DNA from 2 places in the Antiquaquibacter oligotrophicus genome. Region 1 is predicted to be linked to the other one. Evidence: predicted binding sites of a transcription regulator. Region 1 holds the regulator's gene; the other holds the start of a gene.
What was found. The regulator LexA, encoded in region 1, represses DNA repair genes until DNA is damaged. The targets are predictions, from matches to a motif close to TCGAACANNTGTTCGA.
Positions count from the first base shown of each region.

Region 2: the regulator LexA is predicted to act here: its motif matches at 1,702-1,717, upstream of LH407_RS12345 (HNH endonuclease signature motif containing protein).

Region 1 covers NZ_CP085036.1:319,863-323,551, forward strand. Annotated here, with positions in the region: gene hisB (imidazoleglycerol-phosphate dehydratase HisB) at 1-405, opposite strand, end outside; gene LH407_RS01595 (histidinol-phosphate transaminase) at 437-1,510, opposite strand; gene LH407_RS01600 (LysM peptidoglycan-binding domain-containing protein) at 1,560-1,928, opposite strand; gene lexA (transcriptional repressor LexA) at 2,187-2,879, shown strand; gene metE (5-methyltetrahydropteroyltriglutamate--homocysteine S-methyltransferase) at 2,902-3,689, opposite strand, start outside.
Region 2 covers NZ_CP085036.1:2,537,880-2,541,568, reverse strand. Annotated here, with positions in the region: gene gatB (Asp-tRNA(Asn)/Glu-tRNA(Gln) amidotransferase subunit GatB) at 1-330, opposite strand, end outside; gene LH407_RS12355 (VOC family protein) at 779-1,174, opposite strand; gene LH407_RS12350 (helix-turn-helix transcriptional regulator) at 1,184-1,630, opposite strand; gene LH407_RS12345 (HNH endonuclease signature motif containing protein) at 1,737-3,104, shown strand; gene LH407_RS12340 (EamA family transporter) at 3,196-3,689, opposite strand, start outside.

The DNA of each region.
Region 1 (3,689 bases):
GAAGTGACCACCGATGAGGTGGTGCTCGAAACCGGGTGGCTCCCCCGTGTGAACGAGGTAGGGACGACCGGACACGTCAACGACTGCCTGAACCAGCGCCTCATCGAGGGGTACGAGAGCGTCGCCGAAACGCGAGATGCCGGACTTGTCGCCCAGTGCCTGGCGAATGGCCGTGCCGAGCGTGATCCCGATGTCCTCCACGGTGTGGTGGACGTCGATGTGCGTGTCACCAGATGCCTCGACAGTGAGATCGACCAACGAGTGACGAGCGAAAGCGGTCAAAAGGTGGTCGAAGAACGGAACACTCGAGTTGATCGTCGACTTGCCCGTGCCGTCGAGATTCAACGAGAGCTCGATAGTCGATTCACTCGTCTGACGACTCAGGGATGCCTCGCGGGAACTCATGACCTCAATCCTAGTGAGAAGCGTTGCAGGCTCAGCGGCCGCTCAATCGCGCCAAGGTGTCGAGAAAAATGGAGGTCTCTGCCTCAGTTCCTGCGGTGACACGCAAGTGCCCGGGGATTCCTACATCCCGAATGAGGACTCCCTCGGCATAGAGCTTGGTGAACAGCGCGTGAGGATCTGCCACCCCGCCGAACAGGACGAAGTTCGCAGCGCTCGGCAAGGGCTCGTAGCCGAGCGCCGGGAGGGCTTCGATCATCCGGTCGCGCTGCACAATGATCTCGTCGACCATGGCGAGCATCTCATCGGCGTGAGCGAGGGCCGCCACCGCTGCGGCCTGGGTCAGCGCGGAGAGGTGATACGGAAGACGGACGAGTCTCAACGCATCGATCACCGCCGGGTCGGCGGCTAAATATCCGAGACGGATCCCAGCGAATGCGAACGCCTTGCTCATCGTGCGGCTCACCAAGAGACGCGGACGCCCCTCGAGAAGGGTGAGGGCGGACGGGCCGCTTGCGAACTCCGCGTACGCCTCGTCGACGAGAACGATGCCGTCGGTGGCGTCGTATGCGGCCGCGATCACGTCGATATCGAGGGGTGTGCCCGTCGGGTTGTTGGGTGAGCACAGGAACACCACATCTGGGCGCGTCTGTCTAATCGCACCCACCACGTCTGCTTCGGTCAGGACGTAATCGGGACCACGCTCGCCGGTGACCCACGTCGTGCCCGTTCCTCCCGCGATGATCGAGTGCATCGAGTAGGTGGGAGGGAAACCGAGCACACGGCGTCCCGGCCCACCGAAGGCCTGGAGCACGTGCTGTAAGACCTCGTTCGACCCATTGGCCGCCCAAATGTTCTCGGCGGTGACACCGTGGCCGAGATAGTCAGCCAGAGCGGTTCGCAGTTCTGTGAACTCGCGATCGGGGTACCGGTTTGCCCCCAAAACGGCCCGAGCTAGCGAACGGACTATGTCGGTCGCGACGTCTTCGGGGATCGGATGCGTGTTCTCATTGACGTTGAGACGCACGGGGACCAGGTCTTGAGGTGCGCCATAGGGCTTCTTGCCTCGGAGGTCGTCTCTGATCGGGAGTTCGTCGAGGGATGTCACCGGACAAGCTTAGGGCGCACCAACCAGCCGCTCATCCGTCGTGGTGCGGTCAGTGGGCCGCGTACTCGAGCGGAATCGTCAACTGTTGGCCGGCATACACATCGGCAGACTCGAGACGGTTGAGTCGGACGATCGCGTCAATCACTTCCCGTGGGTCGGAGGTGGGAGCAACCGATTCTGCGACCTGCCACAGCGACTCCCCGGTCTCGACAGTGACCACGTCGAAGGAGGCGGTAGACCCTTCGAGAGAGGCAACGGCACCGCCCCCATTGATTGCGAACGCGAGAGCAACAGCAATCACCGGCGTCACCAGCATCCCGAACAGGACACGACGACCCCGTCGAGTGATGCGCAAGCGCGGCTGGGCGGGGCGGACCGAGGCCGAATACGTCATCGAGGGAAAAGTCATCGTGCTCATCGTGTGCTCCTCATCCTGAAACCCGAGTCGGTCGAACGGGGTTTCGTATCCGGTACTCGGCCGGGAGTACCGGATACGAAGTCTGTAGAACGTCTGTACCGAACATAACTTCGATCTACGAGAAAATCAAGGTCATCTTCGAACTGCTCGCGGCGATAACCCCGACACACTCGAAGATGTGTTTGTTTCGAGCATCCGTTCTGGATACAGTTTCGAGTGAGCCACCGACATTCCATCGCGGGGCGGAGATGAGGGACCGTGACCGACGCAACGCCTGAACAGTTCGGCGAAAAACCAGCCACCCGTCGCCGCAAGAGCCTCAGCGAGAAGCAGATGGCCATCCTTGACGTGATTCAGCGATCCGTCGCGACCCGCGGTTATCCGCCGAGCATGCGCGAGATCGGCGACGCTGTCGGCCTCGCATCCCTCTCCAGCGTCACCCATCAACTCGGTCAACTCGAGTTGAGTGGCTACCTCCGGCGCGACCCGAATCGCCCCCGCGCAATGGAAGTACTCATCGACCTTCCCGAGCTGGAAACGGGTTCGGTTGTCGAGAGCGGTGCCCCGTCGGTGGGAGACGCGGCCCTCGTGCCCCTCGTCGGCAGGATCGCTGCCGGAATTCCCATCACGGCAGACGAGCAAATTGATGAGGTTTTCCCCCTCCCCCGCAGGCTCGTGGGCAAGGGAGAGCTGTTCATGCTCAAGGTTGTCGGTGATTCCATGATCGATGCGGCCATTTGCGACGGCGATTGGGTCGTCGTGCGTCAGCAGAGTGACGCCACTAACGGCGATATCGTCGCGGCCATGCTCGACAGCGAAGCAACGGTCAAAGTGTTCCGCCAGCGCGACGGACACACCTGGCTTCTCCCCCGAAATTCTGCGTTCGAACCCATTCTGGGTGACCACGCGGAGGTGCTCGGCAAGGTTGTGGCGGTCCTACGCGCGGTGTAACACCGCCACACCCCTAGGTCCGCTAGACGGTCGCCTTCGCTCGCGCCGCTCGTGTGGCCTCGAGAACGTTGGCGAGTGACTGGACGGTTTCGTCGTAGCCGCGCGTCTTGAGACCACAATCCGGGTTCACCCACACCTGGCGCTCCGGAATGGAACCGAGGGCGATTTCGATGAGTTCGGAGACTTCCTCGACCGAGGGCACTCGTGGAGAGTGGATGTCGTAGACCCCGGGTCCGATGCCACGCCCAAATCCGCTGCGCTTGATGTCCGGCACGACCTCCATCTTCGAGCGAGCCGCTTCGATCGACGTGACGTCGGCATCGAGACGGTTGATGGCGTCGATGACGACACCAAACTCCGAATAACACAGGTGAGTGTGGATCTGAGTGCGGTCCTCTACGCCGGCCGTCGCGAGCCGGAACGAACCGACCGACCAGTCGAGGTAGTCGTCGTGATCCTTCTTCTTGAGGGGGAGCAACTCACGCAACGCCGGTTCATCGACCTGAATGATTCCGATGCCCGCCGCTTCGAGGTCCGCGATCTCATCGCGCAAGGCGAGGGCCACCTGGTTCGCTGTCTCTCGCAGCGGTTGGTCATCACGCACGAACGACCAGGCCAGGATCGTTACCGGTCCCGTGAGCATGCCCTTCACGGGCTTGTATGTGAGGCTTTGGGTGTACGTCGACCACTCGACAGTGATGGGCGCAGGACGTGAGACGTCGCCCCAGAGGATCGACGGGCGCGTACAGCGCGATCCGTAAGATTGCACCCAGCCGTTCTGCGTCACCGCGAAACCGTCCAGATTCTCCG
Region 2 (3,689 bases), 680 kb from region 1:
CTGGTAGTTCTTCGCCAGGTCCGGGTAGAAGTAGTTCTTGCGCGCGAAACGGCTCGACGGGGCGATGCTGCAGCCGAGGGCGAGGCCCAGGCGAATGGATGACTTGATCGCCTCCTCATTCACGACGGGCAGGCTGCCCGGCAGACCCAGATCCACCGGGGTGATCATCGTGTTGGGCTGCTCACTGTGCGTGCCGCCCGCGGCCGCAGGGTTCGGAGCATCCGAGAACATCTTCGTCTGGGTGTTCAACTCGACGTGCACCTCGAAGCCGAGCACCGGCTCAAAGAGTTCGAGGGCCTTGTCGTAGTCCATCAGGTCAGCTTTAGCCACCAGACGATTCTAGGTGTGCCCGCTGGAGCTGGGAGCGCAGCCCATCCCTGCGCCACGACGCCAGCGCGCCGTCTCGGTGCGAGGGCGCGGGGACGCCTGCGCGGTCGTTTGCGCATTGCGCGGTGCTCGGGAGCTGCCGCGGGTTGCGCAAAGTACCGCGGGCGGCCACCGGGAGCGGGTCGCGGCGGCGACGCGGCACGTGCGGTCCCGCTCCCCCTTTTACGTTGCGGAGGATGGCGCGCCGTGGAACGAGCGGATGCTGCGGCCGCTGCTGCGTGGCATCCTCCGCAACGTACGAACACCGGGCCGACTGGGCGCTGGCTCGACAACACGCGGACGTAGTCCGACCGCGAGCTCGCGCTGGACGTTGCCGCGCGCGCTGAGGTTTCAACACTCGCGCTGGCCGCAAACCTCAGCGCGCGGGGCGGCGCTGAGCGACGTCCCCCCGTCACCCAGCCGAGATGCGCACCATGTTGCCGGACGGGTCACGGAACGCGCAGTCCCTCGCGTAGCCCTGATCGATCGGCTCCTGCAGCACCTCGGCGCCGGTCGCGCGCACACGCTCGAACGTGGCATCCAGGTCATCCGTCACAAACACGAGAGCCGGCAGCTCACCTTTGACGAGCAGCTCCAGCAGGGCATCCCCGTTCTCCTGCGAACGCCCAGCGTGCGGCACCGACAGGGTGACACCGACGCCCGGCTGGTCGGGGCTGCCAAAGGTCAACCAGCGCCACTCGCCGTACGGAACATCCAACACAATCTCGAGACCCAACGCCTCATAGAACGGGATGGATGCTTCGACATCGGTCACGGTTACATTCACGTACTGCAGCGAAATGGTCATGCACCGAAGTTACGCCGCCGGGGTGCCGACCGCTTCTCGAATCCTGCTCCGTCGGTTGCTGATTCGCTGGGGGCGCGTCTGGGACTTGGTCATGCAGGTCGGGAGCGCGTCGAGGTCGCCGTGGTCTCGCGCGCGATACTCGCTGGGGGTCTCCCCCACGATCTCGGTGAACCTGCTGCTGAAGGAGCCGAGGCTCGTACAGCCGACCGCCATACACGCGTCGGTGACAGTCGTCCCGTCGCGGAGAAGAGCCATCGCGCGCTCGATCCGGCGGGTCATGAGATAGGCGTAGGGGGTCTCGCCGTACGCGAGTTTGAATTGGCGCGCGAAGTGGGCGGGCGACATGAGGGCCGCCGCGGCCATCATGGGCACGTCGAGCGGGCGGGCGTAGTCGCGATCGATGAGGTCGCGGGCGCGCCGCAGGTGCGCGAGGTTCTCGAGCTCCTGCGGGGTCATGGTTCGACGGTAGCGTCTTCTCCGCGTTGTTGGGTGTGGAGAGAACTTCTCCCAAGATTGGCCGCCGCCTCTAGAACATGAGTTCGAAGGTTGGGAGAATGGATGCATGACCTCAACGACCGCCTCGTATGCCGAACTGGCAGACCTGTCGGTCGCGTTCACACCACCCTCCCCTGCGGGCCTGAACGATGCGGGCCTGCTGTCCGCCAAGCGCGAGCTCGCCGAGATTCGTCGCCGACTGGATGCTGCGGACTCGCTCGTTTCCGCGGAGATCGCCAACCGATCCCGCCCCGACCTGGGCTACGACGGCCTCGCGCAACGGCTCGGCGCCCGCACACCGGAACACCTCATCCAACGCGTCGCCGGCGTCTCCAAAAAAGATGCGCGCACCCAGATCCGGGTGGGCACCCTCGTGACAGGGCTGACGGATGCCGCGGCCCCCGTCGACCCGTGGCTGCGAGGTGTCGCATCCGCTGTGGCCGCCGGTTCCCTCTCGCTCGACGCGGCAGACGCGATCCGCACGGGCCTTGGATCCGCCGGCTCGGGCGTCACCGTTGTCGCCCTCACCGCGGCCGCCGACCAGCTGTTGCGCGAGGCGCGAGAGCTGACGGTGGAGAGGCTCGGCGCCCGCGCGCGTGAACTCCGCGCGTCGCTCGACCTTGAGCATGTCGCCGAGCGCGAGGAACTGCTGCGGTCGAAGCGCTACCTGCACCTGATTCCTCGTGCCGACGGCATGACGAGGCTCGACGGGCTCCTCGACCCGGAGTCGACGGCCCGCCTGAAGGCCGTGTACGACGCCGCCACCTCCCCGCGGCGCGGTGGCCCGCGATTTGTCGACCCCACCTCGATCGCGCAGGCGGATGCGCTCATCGACGACACACGCACGACCGAGCAGATCGCGCTCGACACGTTCCTCGTGCTCCTCGAACTCGGAACTCAGGCCGACGTCTCCACCTTCATCGGGGCCCGCAAGCCCGCCGTGCAGGTGCTCGTGACTAAAGCAGACCTCGACCAGCACACCGGAATGGCTTTCATCGAAGGCGAGAGTGAGGCCCTGAGCGTCGCCACCGCCGAGCGTCACGTGTGCGAGTCGGGAGCGGTGCCGATCCTCATGGATGACGGTCAGGTGATCAACCTCGGACGGGAGCTTCGCCTCTTCAATCGACGACAACGAATCGCCCTCGCCGCCAGGGACGGCGGATGCATTTGGCCGGGGTGTGACCGACCACCCTCGTGGTGCGAAGCACATCACATCGTGGAGTGGTCGCGAGACGGCAGAACGGATATCGCCGACGGAGTTCTGCTGTGCCGACATCACCACATGCTCGTGCACAACAATCACTGGACAGTCGTGCGATACGGCAACCGCTACGCGATAGTGCCACCGGCATCAATCGACCCGACACGCACCCCTCGAGCCGCCCAGACCAAGAGCCCGGCAGCGCGACGACTCATGAGTCAGGCTGGGCGGTGAGGGGGCAACGGGCTACGGCTTTTCCGCGCCGAACGCTCGCACCGCGGGAGGTAGCGCTTCGCCCCAGCCAAGGTGGTCTCTGCTGCGAGAGCTACGGCTTCGTAGCACCCGGAGCGGTCAATACCGTGGCAGCTGGGTCGCCGTCGGCAATCGTGTCCCGGGCAAGCGCGGGCGCGGGGCCGGGAGAAATCACGGCAATCTGGCCGGTCGCGAGCTCGTCGACCGAGCCGGGCTCGAGCGGGGCATCCGCCTGCTTCTCGGAACGCACCAGAGCGATACCCGCAAGGATCGCGGCGCCACCCAACAGCTGCAGAAGGGTCAGCGCCTCGCCGAGGAGGATCCACGCGAGGATCGACGCGAAAACCACCTCAAGCAACCCGACAAACGACATGAGGCGCGAACCCAGCATCTCGGAGGCGGCAATGCTCGACACGTACGCGAAGGCCGTACCGATAACCGCCACGATCACCAGGGGCACCCACCACGCCACCTCGGCACCGAACAGCGCCACCGAGTTGGATGCGAACTCGAACGGCACCAGGCCGACCGCACCCACAACGCCCAGCACCACCGAGCCCAGGAGCA